DNA from 2 places in the Microbacterium hatanonis genome. Region 2 is predicted to be linked to the other one. Evidence: riboswitches for the same ligand, from Rfam matches in the RefSeq annotation. Region 2 holds a riboswitch; the other holds the start of a gene.
What was found. Region 2 has a riboswitch for thiamine pyrophosphate ahead of thiM (hydroxyethylthiazole kinase). Riboswitches for the same ligand answer to the same signal wherever they lie in the genome.
Positions count from the first base shown of each region.

Region 1 (4,687 bases), on a different contig from region 2:
AGCGCACCGGTCAGCACGAGTGTCGCGGCGAGCTTGGCCACGGGATTGAGGCGGGCGAGCGGTCCGTCGGCAGGGCCCAGCGTGGTGAGGCTCATGAGCGCCCCACCTCGAGCTCGGCGTCGGCGAGGGCCGCGACGAGCTCACGATCGTGAGTGACGAAGGCCACGGCGGTCCCGTCTGCACGGAGCCCGTCGAGCAGGCCCGCGATCTCGCGCCAGGTGCGGGCGTCCTGCCCGAACGTGGGCTCGTCGAGCACGAGCACCCGCGGGGCGGTGGCGATCGCCGCCGCCACCGTGAGGCGCCGCTTCTCACCGCCGGAGAGCGTGAACGGGTTGACGTCGGCGAGCCGGGTCAGCCGCAGCCGCTCCAGAAGCTCGTCGACCGTGCGCGCGATCTCGTCGGGGTCGCGGCGGAGCGCGCGGAGGCCGACGGCGAGCTCGTCGCGCACCCGGGTGGCGAGCAGCTGATGTTCGGGCTCCTGGAACACCATGCCGATCCGTGTGAGCAGCTCGCTCGACCGCCAGCGGGAAGGGGTCGCGCCCCGCCCGCCGGCGAGGGACGCCGTCGCGGTCAGGTCGCCGGCTGCCGGCGCGAGAAGACCCGCGACGGTCAGCGCCAGGGTGGACTTGCCCGCTCCGTTGGGGCCGGTGACGGCGAGCGCACGACCGGCGGCGAGGTCGACCGAGATCCCGGATGCGACGACCGTCGCCGAACGCGCGGCGAACGCCCGACGGCCCACCGCCAGGTGCGACCCGCTCAACAGGGTCTCGGATGCGGCGGACCTCGGCCGGCGATCGATCTCGACCGGGATGCCCGGTACCCACACGCCCGCCTCGGTGAGCGATCGGCCGTGCGCGGCGAAGACGGCACCGGGCGACCCGTCTGCGACCACCCCGCCGCCGTCGCCGCCGTCGAGCACGATCACCCGGTCGACCGCGTCGGCCCAGAGCGCCACCCGGTGCTCGACCACGATGAGGGTCGCACCGGTCACCCGTGCCGCCGCGATGACGGCGTCGCGCACGAGCTCGGCACCTTCGGGGTCGATGTTCGCCGTCGGCTCGTCGAAGAGCATGAGACCGGGTCGCATCGCGAGGATGCCCGCCACCGCGAGGCGCTGCTTCTGCCCGCCGGACAGCCGGGACGTCGGGTGGTCGCGGCCGATCCCGAGACCGACCGCCTCGAGCGCAGCATCCACTCTCGACCAGATCTCCTCGCGCGCAACGCCGAGGTTCTCGCACGCGAAGGCGACGTCGTCGCCCGCCCGGGCGAGCACAACCTGAGCGTCGGGGTCTTGGAGCACCAGCCCCGCGCGTCCGCGGGCGGCGGAGGGAGCAGCACCGTCGAGCGTCAGTTCGCCGACGCTCTCCCCGTCGTCGAGGTCGCCGAGCACCCCGGCGAGGCCCCGCAGCAGCGTGCTCTTGCCCGAGCCGCTCGCCCCGAGGAGCAGCACCCGCTCCCCCGGGGCGATGTCGAGATCGAGTTCGCGCACGGCCCAGCGTCGACGGCCGGCGTGGCGCCACCCCCAGGAGCGGGCGCGGACGGCGGCAGGCGCCGACCTCACGCGGCGTCGGCTGCGGTGGTCTCCCGGGAGCGGTACGCACGACCCGAGGCGAAGCGGTCGAGCGCGCCGGTGGCAGCGAGCGCTCGGGCGAGCACCCACGAGACGAGACCGGCGATCACGACGCCGGAGACGACCGCCGAGACGAAGTAGACCGCCCGTGCCTCGAAGGCGAGCGCGGCGACCGAGGAGAAGGTCGTGTCGAGCAGTGCGACAGCGAGACCGGCGAGGGCGCCCGAGAGCAGAGCGACGCCGAGGCGCCAGTTGGCGTAGGCGAACATCGCGAAGGCGAGCTCGGCGCCGAGGCCCTGGACCACGCCCCAGATCAGGGTCGTGAAGCCCCACTGGGTGCCGATCGCCATGGAGACGACCGCGGCCACGATCTCGGTGTAGAGCGCGGCACCCGGCTTGCGGATGATCAGACCGCCGAGCACGCCGGCGAAGAGCCAGCCTCCGGCGAGGAGGCCCGACAGGCCCGGGGTGAACGCCAGCGCGGTGTCGAGGACCGGCCAGGCCTGGCCCCACAGCCAGAAGACCAGCCCGGCGGCGACACCGATGACGCTGGCCACGACGATGTCGACGACGCGCCACGAATAGCGGTGAGTCCCGGTGGACGGGGACGCGGAAGTGTGCATTTTCTCTCCTCCCTGCGCTGGCATGACCCAGATCAGGTTCGACGGTCGAAGCGTGGATCGCTTCCTCTCAGCCCGGCTCACCGGACTCCCGTGGTTCCAGGCGAGTATAGACCCGCCCGCGAGGTACGTTAGGCGCATGGGACCCGACGCCACCGCGCCGCCGTCGCGGCGTGCGTTGCGCGAGAGTGCGACCGCGCCGCATCCGATCGTCGACGATGCCACCCCGACGCCCGCCGAGGCTGCGGGCGACGCCCCGCAGGCCGAGCCCTCCGGGCCCGTCCTCGATGATGCGCCCGCCGAAGTCGTCGCGGCGCAGTCCTCCGGCTTCCCCGCGCTGACCTGGGTCGACGAGAACCGGGTCTCGTCCACCGCCGCCCCGGCTTCTCTCGCCGTCGACGCGGCCCCCGTGGCGACGGGCACCGACCTGCTCGCCGGTGCGCCCCGTCGCTCGATCTTCCGACCCGGGGTTCTCGCGCCCGTCTTCGTGATCCTCGCCGTGACCGGCGCCTACGTCGCGACGACCCTGCTCTGGCCTCTCTACGCGGTCGCGCCGCAGATCGAGGCGGTCGCCGTACAGCCGGTCGCCGCGGCCGCCGCGACACCCGCGTGGCCGGCCGACGGCGGCGCCGCCCTCACCGTCGCGGGAGCCGGGGGGATCCTCTCGTCATCGTCGGAGGCCGAGTCGATCGCGAGCATCACCAAGGTCGTCACCGCGCTCGTCGTTCTCGACGCGATGCCGCTCGCCGCCGGCGAGGCCGGTCCTGATTTCGCCTTCACCGCAGCCGACCGCCGGCAGTACTGGGCCGACCGCGCCGCCGGCGAATCGGCGCTCGACGTGCCGGTGGGCGGAACGCTCAGCGAGTACCAGATGCTCGAGGGGCTGCTGGTGGGTTCGGCGAACAACTACGCCGACCGCCTCGCGGGCAACCTGTACCCCTCCGATGCGGTCTTCGCGAGCGCGGCGCGATCCTGGCTCACGGCCCACGGCATCTCGGGCATCACGATCGAAGACCCCTCGGGCATCGTCGCAGGCAACGCCGCCACCCCCGAGGCGCTCATCCCTCTCGCGATGAAAGCCCTCGAGAACCCCGTCATCGCCGAGATCGTCGCCAAACCCGAGGTCGACCTGCCCGGCGCCGGCCGTGTCGGCAACACGAACGACCTGCTGAACGACCCGGGAGTGGTCGGTCTCAAGACCGGCACCCTCGACGCGTACAACCTGCTCGCCGCGAAGGACATCACGGTCGGCGACACCACCGTGCGCGTCTTCGGCTCGGTGCTCGGTCAGCCCGACCGCGCGACGCGGGATGCGGCGATGCGCAGCCTCTTCGCGCAGATCGAGACCGAGCTGCAGCCCGAGCCCTCGGTGCCCGCGGGCACCCGCGTCGGCAAGATCGAGACGGCGTGGGGCGAGTCGGTCGACGTCGTGACCGCCGACGACGCCGTCGTCGTGCTCTGGAACGGCGGCGCGGCCACCCCGGCCGCCGACTTCTCGCTGGGCGACGCGGTCGACGAGGGCGCCGCCGTGGGCACGCTCGTCGTGACCGGCCCGCTCGACGCGGACTCCGTCGAGGTGCGCCTCTCCGGAGACATCGAACCTCCGACGGCCTGGTGGCGCCTCACCCACCCGCTCGAACTGCTGGGCCTCACCGGCTGACGCCGGGTGACGCCCGCCGCGGCTCAGACGTGCCGGACGCGCTGCTGCAGTCGGGTGCGGATGTCGAACAGCTCGGTGCCGCCGATGTCGCGGGCGCCGGTGACGCCCTGCCGCAGCAGGGTCGACAGGCCCGATTGCGACACCACGGCGACGGGCACGCCCCGCACCTTGCCGAGGTCGGTGACCGCGCCGAGCACGTCGCCGTCGGGCAGCACCACGATCGCGCCGCTGAAGCGCACCCCGGCGGCGCGGGCGATCACACGCTGTCGTGAGACGAGCTCGGTCACGGGAGCCCCGGCGACGTGGGCGCCGACGATCTCGCCGCGGCGGAAACCGATCGGACCGCCGAAGTCCTCCGAGAGCACCGCATAGAGTCCGCTCGGGCCGAGCACGATGTGGTCGAGCTTGTCTTCGGGGTCTCCGTCGCGCGAGGCGTCGACGTCGTGCCACACCGTGTACCCCATGCCGAGGTCGGCGACGATGCGGGCGGTCGCCTCCTCGGCGAGCGCGTCGGCGAGCATGCGGCGCAGTTCGTGGGGCGCCGAGCGGACGAGCTGGGGATCGTAGGGATCGGGCAGATCGACCCCGCGCCCGACCCACTCGCGCACGAGCGTCAGATAGCGCTCGCGCCGCCACCCGCCGGGCTGGCCGTGCGTCCGGGCGCGCGGCCGCGTGTCGGCGCGGGGAGCGCTCGCCCGCGGCGCCGACCACTCCGGGGCCTGCGCGCCGCGACCGCGGTCGTACGACGCGCGCGCGTCGGGGGTTCCGATGAGCTCCCACGCGCGCTGCACCTGGACGAAGACCGCGGCATCGCCACCGGTGTCGGGGTGGGTCTGC
Region 1 covers NZ_VRSV01000002.1:719,747-724,433, reverse strand. The annotation lists gene FVP77_RS13560 (energy-coupling factor transporter transmembrane component T family protein) at 1-95, opposite strand, end outside; gene FVP77_RS13555 (ABC transporter ATP-binding protein) at 92-1,489, opposite strand; gene FVP77_RS13550 (ECF transporter S component) at 1,558-2,193, opposite strand; TPP riboswitch at 2,186-2,295, opposite strand; gene FVP77_RS13545 (D-alanyl-D-alanine carboxypeptidase family protein) at 2,330-3,850, shown strand; gene FVP77_RS13540 (nuclease-related domain-containing protein) at 3,874-4,687, opposite strand, start outside.
Region 1: linked by a shared signal. The riboswitch ahead of FVP77_RS13550 (ECF transporter S component) and the one ahead of thiM (hydroxyethylthiazole kinase) in region 2 are both predicted to bind thiamine pyrophosphate.

Region 2 (4,687 bases):
CGGAGGTCGGGACCCTCGAGGTGCCCGCCCTTCGCCAAGACCCGCACGCCGTGGCGCCGGGCGAGCTCCTGCGCCTGGTCGACCACGGCGTCGCCGTCCGACGCCGGCTCCCGATCGAGCAGGATCGCGAGCTCCGGCACGTTGGGTGTGACGAGGTCGGCGTCCGGCAGGAGGAGTCGCAACGCCTCCTCGGCCCCCGGGTCGAGCAGGCGGTGCCCGCTGGTGGACACCATGACGGGGTCGAGCACCACGACGGGCGGACGCGCGGCTGCGAGCCACTCGCGCACCGTCTCGATGACCTCGACGTCGGCGAGCATGCCGATCTTCACGGCGTCGATCGATACGTCGTCGCTGACCGCGTGCAGCTGCTCGGCGAGGAACGAGGTCGGCGGGCGGTACACCGACCGCACGCCGTGCGTGTTCTGCGCGACGAGCGCGGTGACGGCAGCCATCCCGTATCCGCCGTTGGCGGCGATGCTCTTCAGGTCCGCCTGCACACCGGCGCCGCCCGTCGGGTCGGTGCCGGCGATGCTGAGCACCCGGGGGACCACGGCGCTCATCGCCCGGTCTCCCACGCCGATCGCAGCGACGCCGCGGCGACGGAGGGGTCGGATACGCCGCAGACGGCCGACACGACAGCGATGCCGCTGACGCCCGCCGCCCGCAGCACCGGGGCATCCGTCGCGGTGATGCCGCCGATGGCGACCACCGGCAGCGTGCTGGCGGCGGCCAGACGGCCGGTCGCTCGCAGCCCGAGGGGGTTCGCCGCATCCGGTTTGGTGCTCGTCGCCCGATACGGCCCGATTCCGAGGTAGTCGGCGTGGGGGGAGGCCTCGCGCATCTCGGCGTCGGTCGACACGCTCACGCCGATGACGCCCCCGGGGCCGATGAGCGTCCGAGCGATCGACGCCGGTAGATCCGACTGCCCGAGGTGGACGCCCGCCACGGCAGCACCGGCCGCGCGTGCGGCGAGGTAGACGTCGACCCTGTCGTTGACGATGACGGGCACGTGAGGGGGAGTGGCGGCGGCCACGGCGAGCACGGTGTCGAGGAACGCGCGCGCGGGAGCGTGCTTCTCGCGCACCTGCACGGCCGTCACGCCACCGGCGACCGCGGCTGCCACGAGATCGGGCAACCGGTGCCCCGCACGAGTCGCGATGGCGGCGTCCGTCACGAGGTACAGCGTCAGGTCGACGCTCACGAGAGCACGATCCGCTCGGCGACCGTCGCGCCGTCGAGCGAGGCGAGGGCGTCGAGGAACCCCACGGCGAAAGACCCGGGCCCGTCGGCTCCGCGCGCTGCGAGCTCTGCGGCGACCGTGTAGGCGGCGACGGCCGCCACGGAGGCCTCGAAGCGGTCGGGATGCGCGCCGGCGAAGGCGGCGAGCACCGCCCCGAGAGCGCATCCGCCGCCGGTGATCCGCGTGAGGAGAGGATCGCCGTTCGCGATGCGGACGACGCGCTCGCCGTCGGTGAGGAGGTCGACCGCCCCGGATACGGCGATGACCGCGCCGGTGGATCGCGCGAGCGAGAGGGCACCCTCGAGCGCGTCGTCGACGCCGTCGGCGCTGTCGACGCCGCGGCCGCCGGCACCCGCGCCCGCGAGCGCCAGAATCTCGGAGGGGTTGCCGCGCACGATCGACGGTCGCTCGTCGAGCAGCCGGTGGGCGAGAGCGGTGCGCACGGGCAGGACGCCGACGGCGACGGGATCGAGCACCCAGGGCGTGCCGCCGGCGCGGGCGGCGGCGACGGCCTCGACGGAGGCCGCCCGTTGCTCGGCATTCGGCGTACCGAGGTTGATGAGGACGGCGTCGGCCACGGCGGCGAACACCCCCGACTCCTCGGGGATGTCGACCATCGCGGGTGCCGCGCCGATCGCGAGCAGGGCGTTGGCGGTGAAGTTGACCACCACGCTGTTGGTGACACACTGGACGAGGGGCGCGGCGGAGCGCACCTCTCCGACGGCGTCTCGGACGGATTGCAGAAGTGCAGGCGTGATCGTCACGCTCGACATCCCTTCGCTAGTACGAACTAGAGCAGGTTCTCCGGGTGTGATCTCAGCCCCTCGTCGTGAGGGGCACCCCGTGCCAGTGGACCCATCGTTGCATACGCGACGAGGTGCTCGGGATGCCGATGCGGGGCGGGCGCCCCGCGGGGTCTTGACAGGGCGGGAGGCTCGGAGCATCCTGAATCAAGACCAACTCAGCGCTCGGTAGTCACGCAGGCATCGCCGCGGCACCGGGCGCTGAGTGGTGTCAAGGGCAGTCACGGGCGGTCCGATCATGCTTGGATGGATGCATGACTGATGCGACAAAGCCCGAGATCGACGCCCCCCAGGGCCCGGCGCCCACCGACCTCGTCATCCGCGACATCACCGTGGGCGACGGCGACGAGGCGAAGCCCGGCGACACCGTCACGGTGCACTACCTCGGGGTCGAGTACGACACCGGCGAAGAGTTCGACTCGTCGTGGGGGCGCGGTGAGAGCATCCAGTTCCCGCTCCGCGGCCTCATCCAGGGATGGCAGGACGGCATCCCGGGAATGAAGGTCGGCGGCCGTCGCGAACTCGTGATCCCGCCGCACCTCGCCTACGGCCCGGCCGGGGGTCACTTCCTCGGCGGCAAGACCCTGATCTTCATCATCGACCTGCTCAAAGTCGGCTGAGACCGGTTTCCCCGAGACCCGGGTGCGCTTCGGCGCCTCGGGTTTCGTCGTTTCTGTATTCGGTGGAATACATTCGACAGTGCCGTCGTTCAGTCGACAGGAGCCGATCGAACCGGCGCCCCCACCACTCGAGGAGAACCATGACCGACACCACCACGCTCGACGTCCCCGGCTACAAGGCCGGCACCTGGGCTCTCGACCCCGCACACAGCGAGGTCACCTTCAGCGTCCGCCACATGATGATCTCGAAGGTGCGCGGCGCCTTCGGCGTGAAGAGCGGCACCTTCGTGACGACCGAGAACCCCCTCGAGTCGACGGTCGAGGCGACCGTCGATGTCGCATCGATCGACACCAAGGACGAGGGCCGCGACGGCCACCTCCGCTCGGCCGACTTCTTCGACGTCGAGAACTTCCCGACCATGGAGTTCCGCTCCACCGGCGTTCGCGTCGAGGACGGCGACATGCTCGTCGACGGCGACCTCACGATCAAGGGCACCACCAAGCCCGTCACGTTCTCGTTCGAGTTCGGCGGCTTCGGCACCGACCCGTGGGGCAACTACAAGGCCGGCGCGACGGCCAAGACGGTCATCAACCGCGAGGACTTCGGTCTGACGTGGAACACCGCCCTCGAGACCGGTGGGGTCCTCGTCGGCAAGGACGTCACCATCGAGCTCGACCTCCAGGGTGCGCTCCAGGCGTAAGACGGCGCACAGCGAAGGGGCGGATGCTGACAGCATCCGCCCCTTTCGCGTACCCGGTCAGGCGAGCACCGGTCGTCGCCGACGCAGGCGGTCCTGCGCGAGGAGGATGCCGAGGAAGACGATGAGCGCCCCGACCGGCTCGTTCCAGGCGAGCGGCTCGCCGAGGACCACCATCCCGAGAACGACTCCGACGATGGGGGTGATGTAGGTCACCGTCGAGGCCCGGGTCGGCCCCCAGGCGCGCAGGGCGTTCTGGTTCCAGATGTAGGCGACCCCCGTGCCCAGGCAGCCGAGCATCAGCATGCTCGTGATGACCCACGGGCTCCATTCGATGGGGCCGACGGCGATGACGGGAGTGAGCACCAGCATGACCGTCGCGGCGAGCGCGATGTAGGTGAAGGCGAAGCTGAGGGGGGAGAGCCCGCTGTTCGCGAGGAAGCGACGCATGTAGGCGAGGCCGATGCCGTAGCAGGCGGTGGCTCCGAGGATCGCGAACTGGGCGACCAGGCTCTGGTCGAGATCGAGGCCCTGCCACGGACCGACGATGACGAGCACGCCGAGGATTCCGAGAACGATGCCCGTGATCTGCACGGGCTTCAGGCTCTCGACGCGGAAGACCGCCCAGGCCATGACCGCCGTCATGATCGGCGTGGTGGCGTTGTAGATGCTCGCGAGACCCGACGTGACGTGCTGCTGCGCCCAGGAGAAGAGCAGGAACGGAAGCACGCAGAAGACGATGCCGACCACGGCCAGGTGGAACCAGATGATCGGGCGGCGGGGGAGGCTCTCGCGCCGCAGAAGCATGAAGGCACCGAGTGTGAGGGCGCCGAGCACGAGGCGGCCCCACGCGACCTGCCCCGGGGCCAGGCCCGTCAGGGCGACCTTCATGAACAGGAAGCTCGACCCCCAGACGATGCCCGTCAGCGCGAACTGCACGGCGACGGAGGTCTGCGAGGGAGCGGCTGAGGGCGAGGGCACCCGCCGACTCTAGACCGCGGCACGGGCGCGGCGAGCCGGGTCGGACTGCGTCGTCCGTTTTCCGCCGGTCGCTGTCGCTCGCCCTACGGTTCGGGGTGGTCGGCGTCGTAGGAGCGGAAGCGCGGGTTGAGACGTACCAGCAGGCCCACCAGCGCGATCACGATCATGCCGCCGATCAACGGGGGGAACCACAGTGCGGTGAAGGTCGCGAGGGTGCCGGCGTAAAGCGCCCCGAGGCGAGGACCGCCGGCGACGACGACGATGAAGATGCCCTGGAGGCGCCCGCGGATCGCGTCGGGGACGGCGGCCTGCATCATCGTCGAGCGGTAGATGGCGCTGACGTTG
Region 2 covers NZ_VRSV01000001.1:751,968-756,654, forward strand. The annotation lists gene FVP77_RS03520 (bifunctional hydroxymethylpyrimidine kinase/phosphomethylpyrimidine kinase) at 1-560, opposite strand, end outside; gene thiE (thiamine phosphate synthase) at 557-1,201, opposite strand; gene thiM (hydroxyethylthiazole kinase) at 1,198-2,013, opposite strand; TPP riboswitch at 1,996-2,094, opposite strand; gene FVP77_RS03535 (FKBP-type peptidyl-prolyl cis-trans isomerase) at 2,298-2,663, shown strand; gene FVP77_RS03540 (YceI family protein) at 2,804-3,364, shown strand; gene FVP77_RS03545 (DMT family transporter) at 3,422-4,342, opposite strand; gene FVP77_RS03550 (MFS transporter) at 4,426-4,687, opposite strand, start outside.